DNA from 2 places in the Streptomyces sp. NPDC127114 genome. Region 2 is predicted to be linked to the other one. Evidence: riboswitches for the same ligand, from Rfam matches in the RefSeq annotation. Region 2 holds a riboswitch; the other holds the start of a gene.
What was found. Region 2 has a riboswitch for S-adenosylmethionine ahead of thrC (threonine synthase). Riboswitches for the same ligand answer to the same signal wherever they lie in the genome.
Positions count from the first base shown of each region.

Region 1: linked by a shared signal. The riboswitch ahead of ACFVGS_RS26825 (aminotransferase class V-fold PLP-dependent enzyme) and the one ahead of thrC (threonine synthase) in region 2 are both predicted to bind S-adenosylmethionine.

Region 1 covers NZ_JBHXTJ010000031.1:41,305-51,979, reverse strand. The annotation lists gene ACFVGS_RS26845 (NYN domain-containing protein) at 1-1,310, opposite strand, end outside; gene ACFVGS_RS26840 (hypothetical protein) at 1,353-1,595, opposite strand; gene ACFVGS_RS26835 (rhomboid family intramembrane serine protease) at 1,747-2,490, shown strand; gene ACFVGS_RS26830 (Lrp/AsnC family transcriptional regulator) at 2,487-2,768, shown strand; gene ACFVGS_RS26825 (aminotransferase class V-fold PLP-dependent enzyme) at 2,863-4,263, opposite strand; SAM riboswitch class IV at 4,445-4,561, opposite strand; gene trpD (anthranilate phosphoribosyltransferase) at 4,649-5,713, opposite strand; gene ACFVGS_RS26815 (cytochrome bc complex cytochrome b subunit) at 5,841-7,466, opposite strand; gene ACFVGS_RS26810 (Rieske 2Fe-2S domain-containing protein) at 7,463-8,515, opposite strand; gene ACFVGS_RS26805 (c-type cytochrome) at 8,512-9,321, opposite strand; gene ACFVGS_RS26800 (heme-copper oxidase subunit III) at 9,396-10,016, opposite strand; gene ACFVGS_RS26795 (hypothetical protein) at 10,204-10,605, shown strand; gene ACFVGS_RS26790 (Ig-like domain-containing protein) at 10,621-10,675, opposite strand, start outside.
Region 2 covers NZ_JBHXTJ010000016.1:17,122-27,796, reverse strand. The annotation lists gene ACFVGS_RS18255 (trehalose-6-phosphate synthase) at 1-190, opposite strand, end outside; gene ACFVGS_RS18250 (FlgD immunoglobulin-like domain containing protein) at 461-3,784, shown strand; gene ACFVGS_RS18245 (hypothetical protein) at 3,855-4,235, opposite strand; gene ACFVGS_RS18240 (glucosyl-3-phosphoglycerate synthase) at 4,274-5,218, opposite strand; SAM riboswitch class I at 5,340-5,485, shown strand; gene thrC (threonine synthase) at 5,504-6,811, shown strand; gene ACFVGS_RS18230 (MoaD/ThiS family protein) at 6,835-7,113, shown strand; gene ACFVGS_RS18225 (cold-shock protein) at 7,513-7,716, shown strand; gene groL (chaperonin GroEL) at 8,037-9,659, shown strand; gene ACFVGS_RS18215 (carboxypeptidase-like regulatory domain-containing protein) at 9,751-10,675, opposite strand, start outside.

The sequences.
Region 1 (10,675 bases), on a different contig from region 2:
CCGGACTTGGCGACGCCGTCGGCCACCTCGCGGTCGGTGGACACCACCACGACCGGCCGGCCGGGCGGCTCCGCGCGCACCAGCTGACGGATCAACTCGTCCGCCGTCACACCGGGCTTGGAGAACAGCACCCGGACCCCGCGCGGCGGGGCGAGCAGCACGGGAGCCGCCAGCTCGGCCCCGTCGAAGACACAGGTGACCTCGGCGCCCGAGCGGGCCGCCAGCGCGGACAGGCCGCCGAGCAGCCGCAGCCGCTGCTTCTCCAGCGGCATCGTCGGATAGCCGGTCTTCGTCACGTTGTAGCCGTCCACCACCAGGTGCGCCTGGGGCAGTTCGAGCAGCTGGTCGAGGAGCGCGGGATCCGTCTCGGACAGAGCGCGGGCCGCGATGTCCTTCGGCGACATCCGACCCGGCTCCACCGCGTCCACGGTGTCCGCCGGGTGCATCGACACGGGCGGCAGGGCGAGTTCGCGACGCAGCCCCTGGGCGGCGTCGAGCACCGTGTCCAGGAGCAGCCGCAGCCGCATGTCCTCCACCGAGCGGCCCTCGCGGGCGGCCCGCCGGCTGGCCTCCAGGGCCGCCTCGACCTCGCCGAGCCGCGCCTTGAGGCGCCGGCTCTCGCTCTCTGCGGCCGACACCTGTGCGGCGGCCTCGGTGCGCGCCGTGTCGATCTCGGCCTGGACGCGGCGCAGCGCGGCCTCGCCGCGCTTGACGTCGCTCTGGGCGCTGCGCAGCTTGCGGTGAAGCGATTCCGCTTCCTTGCGGGCGGCCTCCAGGTCCCGCCGCAGCTGCTCGGTCTCGGCCCTGGCGCGGTCCCTCGCCGCCGCGACCTCCTCGCGCAGCCGCTCCAGCTCGCGCCGGCCGGCCTCGTCGGCGCGCTCGGCGTCGGCCCGTTCGGCCTCCTCGCCCGCGGCGGCCACGAGCTTGCCCCAGCCGGGCGGGCGCAGCACGTACGCCGCCGCGGCCACGTCGACCGGGTCGGCAGCGGCCGGCGGGGCGCCGGACTCGACGGCCCCGGCCAGTTCGGGCTGGGACTCCTTGAACCGCTCCCCGATCCGCTGCCGGAACAGCGGATCGCCCTCCAGGGCGGCGGCCATCGCGTTCCCGGCGAACTTGGCCCGCCGGGAGGCGGTGAAGCGGGCGTACTGGCGCAGCGGGGCCGGCAGCTCGGCGACGGTCAGCCCGCCGAAGGCGTCGGCGACGAGCGCGACGACCTTACGGCGTACGGCCTCGGGCAGCGGTCGGTCGAGCGCCTCCGCAGCGCCGTCTGCCGAGCCTTCCGGCCCGGCACCCTGCGCGGGCTGCTCCACGATCCGTCACCCACTCCCTGTCTCGCCTCGCCGGGCCGCTCCTCAGGAAGCGGCGCCCGGCCTGTCCACCAGTTCGATCTGGTCCACCGCGTTGCACCAGCGGCAGCGGACCGACTCGATGGTCTCACTGACCACCTCGCGCTCCTCGACCTTGGGCTCTCCGGCGAGGTCCAGATGGACGTACTCGACGACCTTGGACGAGCGGGTCACGTCGAAGCGGGTCAGGTTGCCGCAGAGAGTGCAGCGCCAGCGGGTCTCGGCGGTCGGCAGGGGAACCGTCGTCATCGTGCCGTCCTCTTTCCGTACGAGGCTTTACGGGCCCGCGGTGCACCGTCGAACTGCGGGAGTACTGCCCGTAACCCTACGGCCTCGCGGGTACCCCGTGTCACGGCGAGGCACTCTGTCCAGGTGGGCCCCGGTACGCCATGATCTGTCCATGATCGACTGGCGGAGCGCGGCCCTCGGCGCCTGGCGCGGCGCCCGTGGCGGGCCCACCGTGACCTACGGACTCATCGCGTGCTGCGTGCTGCTGTTCGCCGTCAGCCCGGTGTCGGGACTCGGTCCGGCGTACGGCACGGGCGACGAGCTGCTCGCGGCGCAGAGCACGTACTTCCAGCGCTGGGGCGTCATCCCCGCCGAGCTGACACAGGGCGAGCCGCGCGCCCTGCTCACCCCGCTGACCGCGCTCTTCGTCCACGGCAGCTGGCTGCACCTGCTCGGGAACATGCTGTTCCTGTACGTCTTCGGCGCCATGGCCGAGGAGCGCATGGGCGCGACCGGCTTCGGCCTGTTCTACCTGGGCGTCGGATATCTGGCGCTGGCCGGCTACGCGGCGGTGCACGGCGACCAGGCGGACGGCGGGCAGACGCTGGTCGGGGCCTCGGGGGCGATCTCGGGCGTGCTGGGCGCCTTCCTCTATCTCTTCCCGCGCTCCCGGGTCACCAGCCTCTTCCCCTTCCTCTTCTTCCTGCCGCTGCGCTTCCCGGCCTGGATCGTGCTGGCGTTCTGGTTCGCGCTCCAGTGGCTGGCGGCCCGCTCGGCCGGGGCGGGGCCGGGGGTCGCGTACCTGGCGCACGTGATCGGCTTCGCGCTGGGCTTCGTCTACGCGTGGGCGCGCTACGGGCGTGGGGATAAGGTGAAACCACCAGCCGCGGCCACCGAGGGAGAAAGCCAGCCGTGATCACCGCGATCGTGCTCATCAAGACCAGCGTGGACCGCATCCCCGAGATCGCCGAGGCGATCGCCGCGATCGACTCCGTCAGCGAGGTCTTCTCGGTCACCGGCACCTACGACCTGATCGCCATGGTCCGGGTCGGGCGCCACGACGACCTGGCCGACATCATCCCGGGCCAGATCTCCAAGATCCCCGGCGTCGAGGCCACCGACACGCACGTCGCCTTCCGCGCCTACTCGCAGCACGAGCTGGACGCGGCCTTCGCCATCGGCCTGGAGTCGTAGGGCGGCCGGACACAGCGGTGAAGCCGGCCTCTCCCCACGGGAGGCCGGCTTCACTCGTACGGGGGAACCCCGTCAGCCGCGGTACGGGCCGGGTTCAGCCGCGGTCCGGGACGCAGCGGCCGTCCTCGGTGCGGTACTTCCAGCGGGCGCCGTCGCGCACCAGCTCCTTCACCGCGCCGACGAACCGCTCCACGTGCTCGTCGGGCGTGCCCGCGCCGAAGCTCACCCGGATCGCGTTGAGGGACCGCTCGCCAGGGGCCGCCTCCGGGGCGCCGCACTCGCCGGGGTCCCGCGGGTCGCTGCCGAGCAGCGTGCGCACGAGCGGGTGGGCGCAGAACAGGCCGTCGCGGACGCCGATGCCGTACTCGGCGGACAGCGCGGCGGCGAAGTGCGAGCTGTTCCAGCCCTCCACGACGAAGGAGATGACGCCGACGCGCGGCGAGTCGTCGCCGAAGAGGGAGAGGACGCGGACCTCGGGCACCTCCGCCAGGCCCTCGCGGACCCTGGCGATCAGGTGCCGCTCGCGGGCGACGAGGGAGTCGAAGCCGGCCTCGGTGAGGGCCTTGCAGGCGGAGGCGATGGAGTAGACGCCGATGACGTTCGGCGAACCGGCCTCATGCCGGGCCGCGGTGGTGTGCCACTCCACGTCCACACCACCGTCGGCCCGGCGGGCCACCTTGCGGGAGGCGCCGCCGCCCGCGAGGTAGGGCTCGGATTCCTGCAGCCAGTCGGCGCGCCCGGCGAGGACGCCGGAGCCGAACGGGGCGTACAGCTTGTGCCCGGAGAAGGCGACCCAGTCGACGTCCAACTCCCGTACGGAGACGGGGTGGTGGGGCGCCAGCTGGGCGGCGTCCAGGACGATCCGCGCGCCGTGCGCGTGCGCGGCCGCGGCGAGTTCGCGCACCGGCCACAGCTCGCCGGTGACGTTGGAGGCACCGGTCACGCAGACCAGGGCGGGCCCGTAGGGGTCCCGGTCGGCGAGGGCCCGCTCAAGGGTGGCGACGGCCTGCTCCGGGGTGCGCGGCGCGTTGAGGTAGGTGACCCGGGCGTCCCTCCAGGGCAGCAGCGAGGCGTGGTGCTCGGTCTCGAAGACGAAGACCTGGCAGCCGGCGGGGATCACCTGGGCGAGCAGGTTGAGCGAGTCGGTGGTGGAGCGGGTGAAGACGACCTGGTCGCCGGGGCGGCAGTCGAGGAACTCGGCGACGGTGGCGCGGCTGCTCTCGAAGAGGTCGGTGGAGAGCTGGGAGAGGTAGCCGGCGCCGCGGTGGACGCTGCCGTAGTACGGGGCGTAGGCGGCCACGTCGTCCCACACGCGCTGGAGGGCCGGGGCGCTGGCGGCGTAGTCGAGCGCCGCGTAGGTGACCTCGCCGCCGGTGACGAGCGGGACGGTGACGTCACGGCCGAGGACCGGCAGCGGGGCGTCGCAGCAGGGGTCGGTGTCGGCCGGAGCAGCGGCGGCGGAAGCGGTGGCGGAGGCGTTCGGGCGTGCGGACATGACGGTGTCTCCCGGCATAAAAGGGGCGCGAAAGGGCGTGAGGGGCCCGCGGGGCGGCAGCGCGAAAGGGGGTGCCGCGTACGGGTGTTGAGGTGGAGAAAGGGGCCGGAGGCCCTAGCGCATTCGCTTGCTCACGAGACACCGCTCCCTAGAGGACCAAGGACCCCAGGGTGTGCGCAGGGGTCCGCGCTTGCCGCAGGCTTCTGCTCGTGCGGCCTGGTCTTCACCCGGGGCACCCCGCCACGGACGGAGGGTTGCCGGACAGCCAGCCGGGGCTTTGTCGCTGTCACTCATGACCTGTTCCAGAACCTATGCCAGACGATCACGACGACGCAACCCCGTCCCGGCATCCGGGACGGGGTCGCAATCCGCCGTTCACACGCGCTCAGGCGTTGCTGGCCGCGATCCACCGCTCCAGGGCGCGGCGGGCGGAGCCCGAGTCGACCGACTCGGCGGCCCGGTCCATGCCGGCCCGCAGCTGCTCCGCGAGGGTGCCCTCGCCCGGCTCCAGGGCGACCAGCGCGGCCGCCGAGTTGAGCAGCACCGCGTCCCGCACCGGGCCGGTCTCGCCGGCGAGCAGGCGCCGGGCGACGTCGGCGTTGTACGAGGGGTCGCCGCCGCGCAGGGCGTCCAGGGTCACCGGCTCGATGCCGACGTCCCGCGGGTCGAAGCGCTCCTCGCGGACGGCGCCGTCCCGGACCACCCACACCCGGGAGGTGCCGGTGGTGGTCAGCTCGTCCAGGCCGTCGTCGCCGCGGAAGACCAGGGCGGAGTTGCCGCGGTCGGCGAGCACGCCGGCCACGATCGGCGCCATGCGCGGGTCGGCGACGCCGACGGCCTGGGCCCGCACCTTGGCCGGGTTGGTGAGCGGGCCGAGCACGTTGAAGGTGGTGCGGATGCCGAGCTGGCCGCGGGCGGCGGCGACGTACCGCAGCGAGGGGTGGAACTTCACCGCGAAGCAGATGGTGATGCCCGCCTCCTCGGCGACCTCGGCGACCCGCTTCGGGGTGAGGTTCAGGTTGATGCCGAGCTTCTCCAGGACGTCGGAGGAGCCGGAGGCGGAGGAGGCGGCGCGGTTGCCGTGCTTGACGACCCTGACGCCGGTGCCGGCGACCACGATCGACGACATCGTGGAGATGTTCACCGTCCTGGCCCCGTCGCCGCCGGTGCCGACGATGTCGACGGCCGGCCCGGGCACCTCGATGACGTTGGCGTGCTCGTACATGGTCCGTACGAGACCGGAGATCTCCGCCACCGTCTCGCCCTTGGCCCGCAGGGCCACCATGAACCCGGCGATCTGCGCGTCGGTCGCCTCGCCGCGCATGATCAGGTCCATCGCCCAGGCGGTGTCGTCGGCGGACAGGTCACGGCCTTCGAGGAGTCCGTTCAGCAGGGCGGGCCAGGAGCGGCCCGCCGCGGTGTCGCCTCCAGCGGGGTGCACAGCGCTCATGGTCGCTCCTGTGTGTACGTACGGGACTGCGAGGTCGTCTCCCACCCTATCGATCTCCGGGCACGGCAAAGAGCCCCGTCCATCGAATGGACGGGGCTCTCGCCGTGGCGACTACCAGGTCAGGTGATCAGTGGTGGCCGTGGCCGCTCTCGATCTCCCTGAACTCCTCGACCGTCGGCTTGGCGATCTGGTTGTCCGCGCCGTAGTAACCCCGGTTGAGCTTGACCCGGAGCTTCTCCATGCGGCCGATCTTGCGCTCCACACCGTTCTCGTCGACGGCCGGCGGCAGCTCGGCCGGCTCGTACTGCTCGTGGGCGGTGAGCTTGTAGCGCTCGCCCTGGCTGAGCGGCTGGTGGACCTCGACGAACTCACCGTGCGGCAGGCGCTTGATGATGCCGGACTCGCGACCGTGCAGCACCTTGTCCTTGTCCCGGCGCTGGAGGCCGAGGCAGATCCGCTTGGTGACGATGAACGCGATGACCGGGCCGACGAAGAAGAAGATCCGGACGAACCAGGTGATGGCGTTCAGCGACAGGTGGAAGTGCGTGGCCCACAGGTCGTTTCCACCACCGACGAGCATGACCATGTACGCGGTGATCCAGGCGACACCGAAGGCGGTGCGCGTCGGAGCGTTGCGCGGGCGCTGCGCGATGTGGTGCTCGCGCTTGTCGCCCGTGATCCAGGACTCGATGAAGGGGTAGACCGCGATCGCGGCGAGGACCGCCGGGAAGATCGCCAGCGGGATCATCACGCCGAGGACCAGCGTGTGGCCCCACAGGTTGATCTCCCAGCCCGGCATGACACGGATCAGACCCTCGGCGAAGCCCATGTACCAGTCGGGCTGGGCGCCGGTGGACACCTGGTCCGGGCGGTACGGGCCGAGGGCCCAGATCGGGTTGATCGAGGCGATCGCCGAGATGACCGCGATGACGCCGAAGACCAGGAAGAAGAAGCCTCCGGCCTTGGCCATGTACACCGGCAGCAGCGGCATGCCGACGACGTTCTTGTTGGTGCGGCCGGGGCCCTCGAAGTGCGTGTGCTTGTGGACGAACACCAGGATGAGGTGCGCGACCACCAGGCCGAGCATGATGCCCGGGAGCAGCAGCACGTGCGCCGAGTAGAACCGGGCGACGAAGTCGCCGCCGGGGAACTCGCCGCCGAACAGGAACATCGACAGGTACGTGCCGACGATCGGCACGGACAGGATCGCGCCCTGCATGAAGCGGACACCGGTGCCGGACAGCAGGTCGTCCGGGAGCGAGTAACCGGTGAAGCCGGTGAACATGCCCAGGAAGAACAGCAGGAAGCCGAACAGCCAGTTGATCTCACGCGGCTTGCGGAACGCGCCGGTGAAGAAGACGCGCATCATGTGCACGAACATGCCGGCGAGGAAGATCAGCGCCGCCCAGTGGTGGATCTGCCGGATGAGCAGACCACCGCGCACCTCGAACGAGATGTGCATGGTCGAGTTGAACGCCTCGGACATCAGCTGTCCCTGGAGCGGGACGTACGGTCCGACGTACTCCACCTCGTTCATCGACGGGTGGAAGAACATCGTCAGGTAGACGCCCGTCAGGATGATGATGAGGAAGCTGTAGAGGCAGACCTCGCCCAGCATGAAGGACCAGTGGTCCGGGAAGATCTTCCGCATGTTGGCCTTGGCCAGCGTGTAGATCCCCAGGCGTCCGTCGGCCCAGTCGGCGATCCGCTCTCCGGCGGGCGCCTTCTTCTGCGTGTTGGTCACAGTGCTCATCCGCGCTCCCAGAAAGCAGGACCGACGGGCTCTTCGAAGTCGCCGTGCGCCTCGAGGAAGCCCTTGTCGTTCACGCCGATCCGCAGCTGCGGGAGGGCGTGGCCGGCCGGGCCGAAGATGACGCGGGCGCCGTCGGACAGGTCGAAGGTGGACTGGTGGCACGGGCAGAGCACGTGGTGCGTCTGCTGCTCGTACAGGGAGATCGGGCAACCGACGTGGGTGCAGATCTTCGAGAAGGCCACGATGCCCTCGTGGGACCACTCGAGCTCGCGCTTGTCCTTGATGTCCTCCGGCTGGATCCGGACGATCATCAGGGCGGCCTTGGCGATCTCGGTCTGGAAGTGGTGGTCGTGCTCCTCCAGGCCCTCGGGCTTGGCGAACGTCAGCGAACCGACGGCGACGTCCTCGGGACGCAGCGGCTCGTTGGTGTTCATGTTGATGAGGAGCTTGCCCTTCGCCCACATGGTGGAGCGGAGCTTCTTCTCGGGCAGCGGACCCATGTCACGCAGCAGCACGACGCCGGAGAGCGGCACCAGGGCCAGCGCGCCGAACAGCGTGTTGCGGACCAGCTTGCGGCGGCCGAAGCCGGACTCGGCGGCACCGGCCGCGAAGTCCGCCATGACCTTGGCCTTGACCTCGGGCGACGCCTCCATCGGGTGACGCTCGTCGGCCACCTCGACGTCGGACATCAGGGTGCGGGCCCAGTGGACCGCGCCCGCGCCGATGAAGAACAGGGCCAGGCCGAGCGTCCAGCCCAGGGCGAAGTTGAGCGCGGACACCCGGCCGAACGGCCAGATGTACACGATCTTGTCGACCGGGAAGATCACGTACGAGGCGATGAAGCCGATCGTGGCCAGCATCGACAGCGTGAACATGAAGGCGATCGCGCGCTCGGACCGCTTGGCGGCCCGCTCGTCGATGTCCTGGATGCGCGGCTTGTGGGGCGGGAGGCCCGGGTCGGCGAACGGGTCTTCGGCGACCTTCACCGCGCCGTGCGCGGTGTCCTGCACGGTCGGCAGGTTCTCTTCTGAATTCTCTTGGGTACTCATGACTTCTTGGCCTTAGCGGTGTGGGCCGCGACCCAGATGGCAACTGCGATCAGCGCGCCCAGACCGAAGATCCACGCGAACAGACCCTCGCTGACGGGGCCGAGGCCACCCAGCTTGAGACCACCCGGGTTGTCGGCCTTGTCGCTGTTCACGGCCTGGACGTAGGCGATGATGTCCTTCTTCTGCTTCTCCGGCATCGTGGTGTCGGGGAAGGAGGGCATGTTCTGCGGGCCGGTCTGCATGGCCTCGTAGAGGTGCTTCGGGTCCACGCCCTCGAGGCTCGGGGCGTACTTGCCGTAGGTCAGGGCACCGCCCTCACCGGTGAAGTTGTGGCACTGGGCGCAGTTGGAGCGGAACAGCTCGCCACCCTTGGCGACGTCGGCGCCCTCAGGGCTGTACTGGTTGGCCTTCGGCACGGTCGGGCCGGCGCCGAGGGAGGCGACGTACGCCGCGAGCTGATCGATCTCAGCCTGCGTGTAGATGACCTTCTTCCTCGGGACCTGCGCGCCCGGCTGCTGCGCGGGCATGCGGCCGGTGCCGACCTGGAAGTCCACGGCCGCCGAGCCCACGCCGACCAGGGACGGGCCGTCAGAGGTGCCCTGACCGCCGGTTCCGTGGCAGCTGGCACAGCCGACGGAGTAGAGCTTCTTGCCCTCCTCGATGGCCAGGGACTGGGCGGTTTCATCGGCCTTCGCCGTGCCCGCGGGCGCGAACGCGGCGTAGAGCCCCCCAGTTGCCGCCAGCGCGAGAAGTAGGACGACGACCGCCGCCAGCGGATGGCGTCGTCGTGCGGAGAGCTTTTTCACGGATTACCCCGGTGTCAGGATCTTCTGCGTCGATGCTTGCTGGATGTGTCGGTCCGCCCGGAGGCGGAGCCCGATTACTTGATCAAGTAGATCGTGGCGAAGAGGCCGATCCAGACGACATCGACGAAGTGCCAGTAGTAGGACACGACGATGGCGGCGGTTGCCTGCTCGTGAGTGAACCTCTTGGCGGCGTACGTCCGGCCGAGGACCAGCAGGAAGGCGATGAGACCGCCCGTCACGTGCAGGCCGTGGAAGCCGGTGGTCAGGTAGAACACCGTGCCGTACGGGTCGGAGGACAGCGAGAGGCCGTCCTTCTTCACCAGCTCGGTGTACTCGAAGACCTGGCCGCCGATGAAGACCGCGCCCATCACGAACGTGATGACGAACCACGTCCGGAGCTTCTTCACGTCACCGCGCTCGGCGGCGAAGACGCCGAGCTGGCAGGTGAGGGAGGAGAGCACCAGGATCGTGGTGTTCGTCGCGGAGAACGGAAGGTTCAAGGCGTGCGCCTTTTCCGTCCAGAACTCCGCGCCCATCACGGATCGCAGGGTGAAGTACATCGCGAAGAGGGCCGCGAAGAACATCAGCTCGGAGCTCAGCCAGATGATGGTTCCGACGCTGGTGAGGTTCGGTCGATTGACCGACGGGTGCGCGTGCCCGGTATCTACTGTCGTTACTGTCGCCACGACCGACATTATGTCGGTCGCTTATCCCGCCCTCACTCCGGGGGGTGCCGTTCGGAGTGTCCGGGGCGCGTGTCCTGCCCGAACGGCCCATCCGGGCGGGCTTCCGGCACCCTTCGAACAGGTGTTGAACGGGTGTTGACGGGGTGTGGAGCGGAGTAGCATCCGCGCAACGGCCGACCACCTTCACGGAGGAACGATGCAGTCGAGCGCCACGGTCCTGGTCTACAGCGACGACGCGAACACCCGCGCGCAGGTCCGCCTCGCGGCCGGGCGCCGGCCCGCCGCCGATGTTCCCCCGGTCGAGTTCGTGGAGTGCGCGACGCTGCCGGCGGTGCTCGCGGCCCTGGACGAGGGCGGCATCGACGTGTGCGTGCTCGACGGCGAGGCCGTGCCGGCGGGCGGCATGGGCGTGTGCCGGCAGATCAAGGACGAGGTCTTCCGCTGCCCGCCGGTGCTGCTCCTCATCGGCCGCCCGCAGGACGCCTGGCTGGCCACGTGGAGCCGCGCGGACGCCGCGGTCACCCTTCCGGTGGAACCGGTCGAGTTCGCGGCGTCCCTGGCGGCCCTGCTGCGCTCGCGTCTCTCCATCGACGCGTAGCACCGCCCGTACGGGTTACAGGCTCGGCCTGAGCCGGGCCTTCGCGTCCTCGGTGGCCGTGGGGTCGCCC
Region 2 (10,675 bases):
GCACGGCCTCGCGGTCGCCGTCGCCGAGCGCCGCGCACACCCACAGGGTGTCGTCGGCGGAGCCCTGCGACGAGACGGCGCTCAGACCCGAGACGAGCCCGCCGCCGCCCCGCCGGGTGTCGAGCGTCCCGTCGTCGCGCACGCTGTACGAGACGGGGCCGCGGTTCGATGCCAGGAGGACGGAAGCCATACGGCGAACCTAGCCCGTCCGGTAAACGCTCAAACGTACGGATTCCAGACGTCGCGGGTGCGGGGGCACACGGCCGCGAAGGGGGGCGCGGACCGCTGGTCATCGAGCCGACGCACGGCCTGAACCAGGTCGGAACCACCGGGAGGTGGCCGGAATCCCGCTGTTACGATCACCGCCTCGGACGGGAAGCACCGGAGGGGGCCGCGCGGGACGCGCGAGCACTGGTCACCCGCCCGATGCCTGAGGAACAGGCTCATGGAGGGGACTTCCTTGTACCTACGCACTCGCGGTGCGCTCGCGTTCGTGACCGCCGTCGGCATGACCGTCGGCCTGTCCGCCGCGCTCACCACCCCGGCGCTCGCCGCCGACACCCTGCCGGCCGACGAGGTCGTCGTGCCGGACCCGGGCCGCCACCAGCCCCGCCTGGAACGGCTGATCAGCGCCGGGACCACCGGCTACCTCCACCGGCAGGAGGGCGTGAACGACCTGCTGTGGACGGACACGGCCACCGGAGCCTCGACGGCGCAGCCCCTGGCGGCCCAGTACGGGCACTCCGGGCTCTACGCCTCCTATGAGGCCGGCACTGCCCGGATCGTCGACGTCGCCACCCGAGCCGTGACCGAGATCCCCCTCCCCGCGGGCCGGAGCTGGCTCAACACCTACACCGCCGACACGGTGGTCGCCCGCACCGATCAGGACGGCGTGACGTCGGCGCTCACCCTGGTACGCCTGGCGGACGGCGGCACCACGGAGACCCCGGTCACCGGCGTCCCCACGGACCTGGGCCTGGCCGTGACCGTCACCCAGGACACCCGAGGGGCGATCATCCGCTTCAGCGCCGACGGCTCGGCGCGCTTCTACCTCGACTACGGGACCGCCACGCTCGTCCGGCTCTCCGGAGCGTTCCCCGGGACGGCGAATCTCCGGCTCGGCGCCGAGCACGTCCTGGGCTGGTCGGGCGGTAGCAGCAGCCTGTACACCGTGCCCCGCTCGGACGCCGCGGCCACGCCCGTGCGCACGGGCGTCGCCAGGCCGTACGCCACCTCCGAGTACCCGGAGTTCGCCGTGGTCGGCGGTCACGTCGTCTACGTCCACTCCGCCGCGTCCTACGACGCGGACGGCGTGCTGCGGCAGAAGCTCCAGGAGGTCCCGCTCGGCGGCGGCCCCGTCCGCGATCTGCTGCCCGCCGGCGCGAAGGGCTTCGTCACGGCCCCGGACGGCAGCGTCCTCGTCGTCGGCGGCACCAGCGCCACCGACTGGGCGGTTCACCGCGTCTCTCCCGGGGACGGCGGCGCCCCCGTGACCGAGGTCGTGCGGAAGGTGCCCCAGGTCCCCGCCACGTACAGCGGTCTGGCGCTGGGCGGCGGCCGACTGAGCTATCTCTCCGACTCGACCTCGGCCCTGAAGCCCGGGACCCCCGCTCTGTTCGACGTCGACACGACCGCGACCGGCACGCCGGCCGCGACCGCGCCCGAGCTGCGCCACCGTCTGTGGCAGACGCCGCACGGGCTGCGGTCGCTGGGCGACGGCAACTCGGTGTACGGAGCCGGGACGGCCGTCGAGGCACCCACGGACGACTCCTACCGCTACACGGACCTGCCTGCGCAGAGCACCGTCGTGGACGCCGCCGGCCGCTACGTCCTGGCCAGGAACGGTGACACGACCTACGCCGTCGACCTCGACCTCGACAACCTGAACCAGAACGAGGTCCGGCTCACCCTGAACAAGTCGGCGGCAGCCCTGTGGGGCAGCCAGGTCTGGAAGCCCGCCACGGCCACCTCCACCGGCCAGGTCAACGCCTACGACCTCAAGAGCGGGGCCACCTCGGCGCCCGTCGAGCTGGGCTCCGGCTGCCGGCCCACCGAGCTCCAGGCCGTCGGCCGCTGGCTGTACTGGGCCTGCGGGGCCGACAAGGCCGGTGTCTACGACCGGACCCTGAAGAAGAACGTGCCCGTGACAGCGGGAGAGTCGCTGCTCGGCGACGGCTTCGTCGTACGCCACGACCGGACCGCGCACAAGCTGCTGCTGACGAACGCGGCCACCGGGCAGACCAGCGACCTCGCCACTGTGCCCGCCTGGGCGGATGCGGACGGCCGGGGCGGCGCCTGGACCGTGGACAAGTTCGGCGCCAACGTCGCCTTCGTCGACGCCGAGCAGAACATCCACGTCAAGCGGGTGCCCGTGGCCCCGCAGCCGTTCGTCATGCTCGACACGTTCGAGCGCAGGATCAGCGGCGGCACGACCCAGCTGCGCTGGCGGACCTCCCGCTCCGTCGGCGCCTGGAAGGTCGAGATCCGGGAGGCCTCCGGCACCGTCGTCCGCACCTACCAGGGAGCGCGGGGCAACGGCGCCGGCGTCGCGATCGACTGGGACAGCAGGGACCAGCTCGGCCGGGGCCTGGAGGACGCCACCTACACGTACGTCATGACGGCGCAGCCCGCCGACGGCACGGGCGCCGCTCTGCGGTCCACCGGAAGCATCGAGTCGTTCGACGTCGGGCTCAGCACGCTGCCGGGCACGTACACGCCCCTGACGCCCGCCCGGCTCATGGACACCCGCAACGGTCTCGGCACCTGGAAGGGGAAGGTCGGCCCGGGGGAGACACGTTCCCTCGAGGTGGCCGGGGCCGGCGGCGTGCCGAGGAGCGGCCTGACGGCGGTGGTCCTCAACGTCACGGCGACCAACGCGACGGCGGGCGGCTTCGTCTCCGTCTACCCGACGAGCACCTACCGGACATCCGCCTCCAGCCTCAACTTCGCGGCCGGCCAGACGGTCTCCAACCTCGTGACCGTGCCGGTCGTCAACGGCTTCGTGAACTTCTACAACAAGAACGGATCCGTCGACCTGATCGCCGACGTCGCCGGCTACTACACCGCCGGCACCGAGGCCTCGGCGTACCAGCCGGTGACGCCGACGCGCCTGATGGACACCCGCGACGGCACCGGAGTGCCGCAGGCGAAGATCCCGGGCGGCGGGACGGTGACGCTGCCGGTGACCGAACCGGGAGCCACCGCGGTGGCCCTCAACGTGACGGCGACGAACGCGACGTCACCGGGCTTCGTGTCGGTCTACCCGTACGGCACCGCCCGGCCGAACGTCTCGAACGTCAACTTCCCGGCCGGCCGGACCGTGCCCAACATGGTCGTCGTCCCGGTCAGGGACGGGAAGATCACCTTCTACAACCGGGCCGGTTCGGTGGACGTCATCGCCGATGTCGCCGGCTACTTCAAGCAGGGCACCGGCTCGGTCTTCACCGGAACGAAGCCGAAGCGCGTGATGGACACCCGCACGGGTGCGGGTGTCGGTGTGCCTCAGGCGAAGGTCGGCGCGGGTCAGACGGTGAGCCTCACGGTCGGTGACCAGTACAAGGCCGTGGTCCTCAACGTCACCGCGACGAACCCGACGGCGACCGGCTTCGTGTCGGTGTACCCGTACGGCACGACCCGCACCGCGGCGTCCAACCTCAACTTCGTCGCCGGGCAGACGGTGGCGAACATGGTCGTCGTCCCGGTCAGGGACGGGAAGATCACCTTCTACAACCGGAGCGGGTCCGTCGACCTCGTCGCCGACATGGCCGGCTACTACACCGGCTGACAGGAACACCTGCCGTGAGACGGAGGGCCTTTCCCCACGGGAAAGGCCCTCCGCGCGTTCCTCCGCCCTCTCAGTAGTCCCCGCGGCCTCGCATCGCCGCCACGGCCACCACGCCCGTCGCCGCGAGCGCCAGGCCCAGCGCGCCCAGCAGCCACAGGCGCTCGGTGCCGGCGTCGGCCTCCGCCATCGCGCCACCGCTGCCGCCGTGCGGGCCGAGGCGCGGAAGCGCGGACGGCGTGTGCGCAGGGGACCAGGTGTACGTGTTCTTCGGGGCCGTCGGGCCGGCCTCGCCGAGGTCGGTCCTGGTGTCGCCGACGTACACGCCGGCTTCGCGCCTGCCGAAGGGCTCGGCGACATCGGCGGCGGCCGGGCCCGCTCCGGCGAAGGACAGCACCCCGGCCACGAGACCCAGAACGGCCGACAGGATTCCCGTTTCAGTCTTGAACCGCATGAAACGGAAATTTAGGCAGAAAGGCTCATTATCGGGTGTTACGCCACGCGGCGGCGCTCCGTGTACTCCGCGATCTCCGTCATCGGCGGGCGCTCCTCCGTGTCCACCGGGTACGTGCGCGGCGCGAAGCCGTCCTCGCCCCGCTCGAACTGGGTCAGCCGCGGCCGTACGAGGTGGCCGCGCGAGAGCCGCAGCTGCGCCGTCCGGTAGATCGCCGCCGCCATCCGGCCCAGGGCCTGGCCGTCCTGGTGGCGGTGCTTGCGCACTCCCACGTCCACCTGTGCGAGCGCGTCCAGGCCGACCGTGTGCAGCGCGTCCACGAGCAGACCCAGCTCCACCCCGTAACCGACCGGGAACGGCAGCCGCTCCAGGAGGGAGCGCCGCGCCGCGTACTCGCCGCCCAGCGGCTGCACGAAGCCCGCGAGGCGCGGCCAGTGCAGGTTGAGCAGCGGCCGGGCCACCAGCTCCGTCACCCGCCCGCCCTGACCTGGCGCGTCGCCGAGCGGGCGGTCGTACATCGCCTTCACGAAGTCCACGTCCGGGTCGGTGAGCAGCGGGCCGACGATGCCCGTCACGAAGTCCGCCGAGAAGTCCCGGAGATCCGCGTCCACGAAGCAGATGACGTCCCCGCTCGTCACCAGCAGTGACCGCCAGAGGACCTCGCCCTTGCCGGGCACCGCCGGTATCCGCGGCAGGATCGCGTCCCGCGCCACCACCCGCGCGCCGGCCGCCGCGGCCACCTCCGCCGTACGGTCCGTGGAGCCCGAGTCGATCACCAGCAGCTCGTCCACCAGCGGCACGGCCTCCGTCATCAGCTCGCGGCGGATCACGGAGACGATCGCGCCGACCGTCGCCTCCTCGTTCAGCGCGGGCAGCACCACGCTGACCTTCGTCCCGCGCTTGGCGGCGAGGACCCGCTCCAGCGGACGGTCGGCCACGGACCAGGACCGCCGGGCCAGCCAGCGCTCCACTTCTTCCAGCAACGTGATCTCCATCTCGAGGATCGGACGACCGTCTCGCCCGTCCAGGGCTTCGGTTACAGTCTTGAACAACGCGGATGCCTGATGCATGTCGGGGTGCCGCCCGCGTCTCACAATCGAATACCGCTCATCCAGAGGGGCAGAGGGAAACGGCCCGTTGAAGCCCCGGCAACCCTCCAGTCGGTCACTACTCGTCCTCCAGCGAGGTCCCCGACTAGGGAAGGTGCCAAATCCGTCTCATGGCGAAATGCGTCATGAGGAAGATGAGGAGAAAGGGCCTCGCCTCCAATGGCTGTACAGACCGTCGCACCCGCTTCCGGAACCACCGCTCCCGGTACCACCGTCGACCTCGGTCCCGCGTCCGGCCTCTCCTGCCGCGAATGCGGCGAGACGTTCGCGCTCGGCCCGATCTTCGCCTGCGAGCTGTGTTTCGGCCCGCTCGAAGTCGCCTACGACCTGCCGACCGGCGACCCCGAGGCGCTGCGCAAGCAGATCGAGGCCGGCCCCGCCAACATCTGGCGCTACGCCCCGCTGCTGCCCGTCCCGGCCGACGTCGCCGAGAAGCCCAACCTGAACCCGGGCTGGACCAAGCTCGTCCAGGCCGACAACCTCGCCCGCGAGATCGGCGTCGAGCCCGGCAAGCTGTTCGTCAAGGACGACTCCGGAAACCCGACCCACTCCTTCAAGGACCGGGTCGTCGCCCAGGCCATCGAGGCCGCCCGCGCCTTCGGCTTCACCACCCTCTCCTGCTCCTCCACCGGCAACCTGGCCGGCGCCGTCGGCGCCGCCGCCGCCCGGGCCGGCTTCCGCTCCTGCGTGTTCATCCCGCACGACCTGGAGCAGGGCAAGGTCGTCATGGCCGGCGTGTACGGCGGCGACCTCGTCGCCATCGAGGGCAACTACGACGACGTGAACCGCTTCTGCTCGGAGCTCATCGGCGACCCGCTCGGCGAGGGCTGGGGCTTCGTCAACGTCAACCTCCGTCCGTACTACGGCGAGGGCTCGAAGACGCTCGCGTACGAGATCTGCGAGCAGCTCGGCTGGGTCATCCCGGACCAGCTGGTCATCCCGATCGCCTCCGGCTCCCAGCTCACGAAGATCGACAAGGGTCTGCAGGAGCTCGTCAAGCTCGGTCTGGTCGAGGACAAGCCGTACAAGATCTTCGGTGCCCAGGCCGAGGGCTGCTCCCCGGTGTCGGCCGCCTTCAAGGCCGGCCACGACGTGGTGCGCCCCCAGAAGCCGAACACCATCGCCAAGTCGCTGGCCATCGGCAACCCGGCCGACGGCCCGTACGTCCTCGACATCGCGCGCCGCACGGGCGGCGCCGTGGAGGACGTGAACGACGAGCAGGTCGTCGACGCGATCAAGGTCCTCGCCCGTACCGAGGGCATCTTCGCCGAGACGGCGGGCGGCGTGACCGTCGGCGTGACGCGCAAGCTCGTCGAGAACGGTCTGCTCGACCCCACGCTGACCACGGTCGTCCTCAACACCGGCGACGGCCTCAAGACCCTGGACGCCGTGGCCGACAGCTCGCAGGCGACCGCCACCATCCGCCCGAGCCTGGACGCGTTCCGCGACGCGGGCCTGGCCCACTGAATCCGAGAGGTACGAAGACAGCCATGGCCGTGAACGTCCGCATCCCCACCATCCTCCGCACCTACACGGGCGGCCAGGCCGAGGTGCCCGCCGAGGGCGCGACCCTCGCCGAGGTCATCGCCGACCTGGAGAAGAACCACACCGGCATCGCCGCCCGCGTCCTGGACGACCAGGGCAAGCTGCGCCGCTTCGTCAACGTGTACGTGAACGACGACGACGTGCGCTTCGAGCAGGGCCTGGAGACGGCGACGCCGGACGGCGCGGGCGTCTCGATCATCCCGGCGGTCGCCGGCGGCTGCTGAGCCCTACCCGCGGGTACCTGAGATATCTGAATTGCCCCTTCCGCGAGAGAAAGCGGAAGGGGCAATTCTGCATGGTTGAGCGCGGTAGAGTTGGGGAAGTCCCCTCCGCTGCTCATGCCAGACGCATATGAGAATGCGTCTGCGCACGACAAGAAGCAGCCAAAGTGCCCGTGCCTTGTGTACCTTCTGCGCTTTTTGCCGGGCCCGACTTGTCCCGTAATCCTGGGGATTCTCCCCAATTCCCCTTTCCGGGCTGCCCAGAATTCTCGTCCGATTGACCTGTTGCAGAGGGCAGTTGGGCAGATACATTCAGCCGCGGTCGACGCGTTCCGGCGCAGGGTCTGACCCGGGTCCGCGAAGTGCGGTCCCGCGCAAGGGCCAGTAATAGGGGAGTTAGGCATGGCTCAGGGCACCGTCAAGTGGTTCAACGCGGAGAAGGGCTACGGCTTCATCGCGGTCGACGGTGGTGCGGATGTTTTCGTCCACTACAGCGCGATCCAGATGGACGGGTACCGCACCCTCGAAGAGGGTCAGCGGGTCGAGTTCGAGATCTCGCAGGGCCAGAAGGGTCCGCAGGCGGACATGGTCAAGCTCGCCGTCTGAGCGCGGCGCGATCGGCCACCGACGCACTTCCGTCGAGGGGCCCGCATCCTGACCGGGATGCGGGCCCCTCGCGCGTTCCCGTGCGGGCCGGGAGCGGGGTACCCCAGGGGTGCTCGATCTGCGGGAGTCGCTTGCACTCTCCTAGGGCGAGTGCTAATCATTGGCGTTAGCACTCTGAAGGTGAGAGTGCTTACGAGGATCGGGCAGACGAGGTCGCGGACCGAGTGGGGAAGGAACCACGAGGAGCGCGGGCCGTCCGTCGCGGGCGTCGGCGCGGTCCAGGAGCGTTATCCACCCCATGTCCGGGAGGACCACTTCACATGGCCAAGATCATCGCGTTCGACGAGGAGGCCCGGCGCGGTCTCGAGCGCGGCATGAACCAGCTCGCTGACGCCGTCAAGGTCACCCTCGGCCCCAAGGGCCGCAACGTCGTCCTCGAGAAGAAGTGGGGCGCCCCCACGATCACCAACGATGGTGTCTCCATCGCCAAGGAAATCGAGCTCGAGGACCCGTACGAGAAGATCGGCGCCGAGCTGGTCAAGGAAGTCGCCAAGAAGACGGACGACGTCGCCGGCGACGGTACGACCACCGCCACCGTCCTCGCCCAGGCCCTGGTCCGTGAGGGCCTCCGCAACGTTGCCGCCGGCGCCAACCCCATGGCCCTGAAGCGCGGCATCGAGAAGGCCGTCGAGGCCGTCTCCGGTGCGCTGCTCGACCAGGCCAAGGAGGTCGAGACCAAGGAGCAGATCGCCTCCACCGCCTCCATCTCCGCCGCCGACACCCAGATCGGCGAGCTCATCGCCGAGGCCATGGACAAGGTCGGCAAGGAAGGCGTCATCACCGTCGAGGAGTCCCAGACCTTCGGTCTGGAGCTGGAGCTCACCGAGGGCATGCGCTTCGACAAGGGCTACATCTCGGCGTACTTCGCGACCGACATGGAGCGCATGGAGGCCGCGCTCGAGGACCCGTACATCCTCATCGTCAACTCCAAGGTCTCCTCGGTGAAGGACCTGCTCCCGCTCCTCGAGAAGGTCATGCAGTCGGGCAAGCCGCTGCTGATCATCGCCGAGGACGTCGAGGGCGAGGCCCTGTCGACCCTGGTCGTCAACAAGATCCGCGGCACCTTCAAGTCCGTCGCCGTCAAGGCCCCGGGCTTCGGCGACCGCCGCAAGGCCATGCTGAACGACATCGCCATCCTCACCGGCGGCACGGTCATCTCCGAGGAGGTCGGCCTCAAGCTCGAGAACGCCGGCCTGGACCTGCTGGGCCGCGCCCGCAAGGTCGTCATCACCAAGGACGAGACCACCATCGTCGACGGTGCCGGTGACAGCGAGCAGGTCGCGGGTCGCGTGAACCAGATCCGCGCCGAGATCGAGAACTCCGACTCGGACTACGACCGCGAGAAGCTCCAGGAGCGCCTGGCGAAGCTCGCCGGTGGCGTCGCCGTCATCAAGGCCGGTGCCGCGACCGAGGTCGAGCTGAAGGAGCGCAAGCACCGCATCGAGGACGCCGTGCGCAACGCGAAGGCGGCCGTCGAGGAGGGCATCGTCGCCGGCGGTGGCGTGGCCCTGCTGCAGGCCTCCTCCGTCTTCGAGAAGCTCGAGCTGGACGGCGACGAGGCCACCGGTGCCAACATCGTCAAGCTGGCCCTGGAGGCCCCGCTGAAGCAGATCGCCGTCAACGGTGGTCTCGAGGGCGGCGTCATCGTCGAGAAGGTGCGCAACCTGCCCGTCGGCCACGGCCTGAACGCCGCGACCGGTGAGTACGTCGACATGATCGCCGAGGGCATCATCGACCCCGCCAAGGTGACCCGTTCCGCGCTGCAGAACGCGTCCTCCATCGCGGCCCTGTTCCTCACCACCGAGGCCGTCATCGCCGACAAGCCGGAGAAGGCCGCCGCGCCGGCCGGCGGCGGCATGCCGGGCGGTGACATGGACTTCTGATCCTGACGGATCGGATCTCCTGAGCAACGCCGATGGGCGGCACCCGAGAGGGTGCCGCCCTTCAGTGTTTCCGGGACTCACGGGAAGAGGCTCAGCGGACGTCGACCCAGTCCTGGCCGCTGAACGTCTGGAAGTGGGTGCCGTCACCGTAGTAGCGGATCTGGTACCAGCCGTCGGCGGTCGCCGTGGTCTTCAGCGAGACCGCGCCCGTCGAGGAGGACTTGCCGGAGGCGACCTGCTTCCAGGTGGTCGTGCCCCACTTCTTGTACCAGATGCTCACCGACTGCGAGCCCAGACCGCGCCAGGCGCCGCTCGTGTACTGCTGGAGCGAGCCCGTGACCGTGATCGTCGAACCCTTGGCGACCGGGTCCGGGGAGGCCTTGAGGCCGGTGACGCGGGTCTCGGTGCGGACGACGTAGAAGGGCTTGCTGACGGACGCCCCGAAGTAGTCGTTCGCGACGTGACGGAGCCGGAACCAGCCGCCCTTGGTCCAGGCGGCGGCGACGAACGGGGTCCGGCCCTCGTTGTGGTTGTAGAAGTCGGTGGAGGCGATCTGCTTCCAGCCGGTCTGCCCGTCCGGGGACTGCTCCAGGACCACCGTCTGCTGGGACGAGGTGGACGTCCAGCTCTGGTACGGGGAGCGCAGCTCGCCGTACACGGTCAGCCGGGCGTCGGTCCCCAGCTTGTAACCGACCACGGAGGTACGGGAGTCGGCGGGCAGCGCCAGCGGCCCGCTCGCGTAGAAGGAGAGGAACGACCCCTCCGACTGGACGGACCACCCCGACGAGTCGGGTCCGGGCGCGGCGACGAGCCGCACGCTGAACCGGCCCTCGGCGTCGGTACGCACGGTCTTCGGGAGACCGCCGCCCAGTCGCGCCGTCAGCGGGACGTCCGCCATCGGGACGCCGTTGGCGGACGGGTCGGTGACCTGGCCGCTGATGGTGACCGTCTCGCCGGACTCCGCGCGGACCTTGTCGGCGGAGGCGGTGACCGTCGGCCGCTTCTCCTCGCCGCTG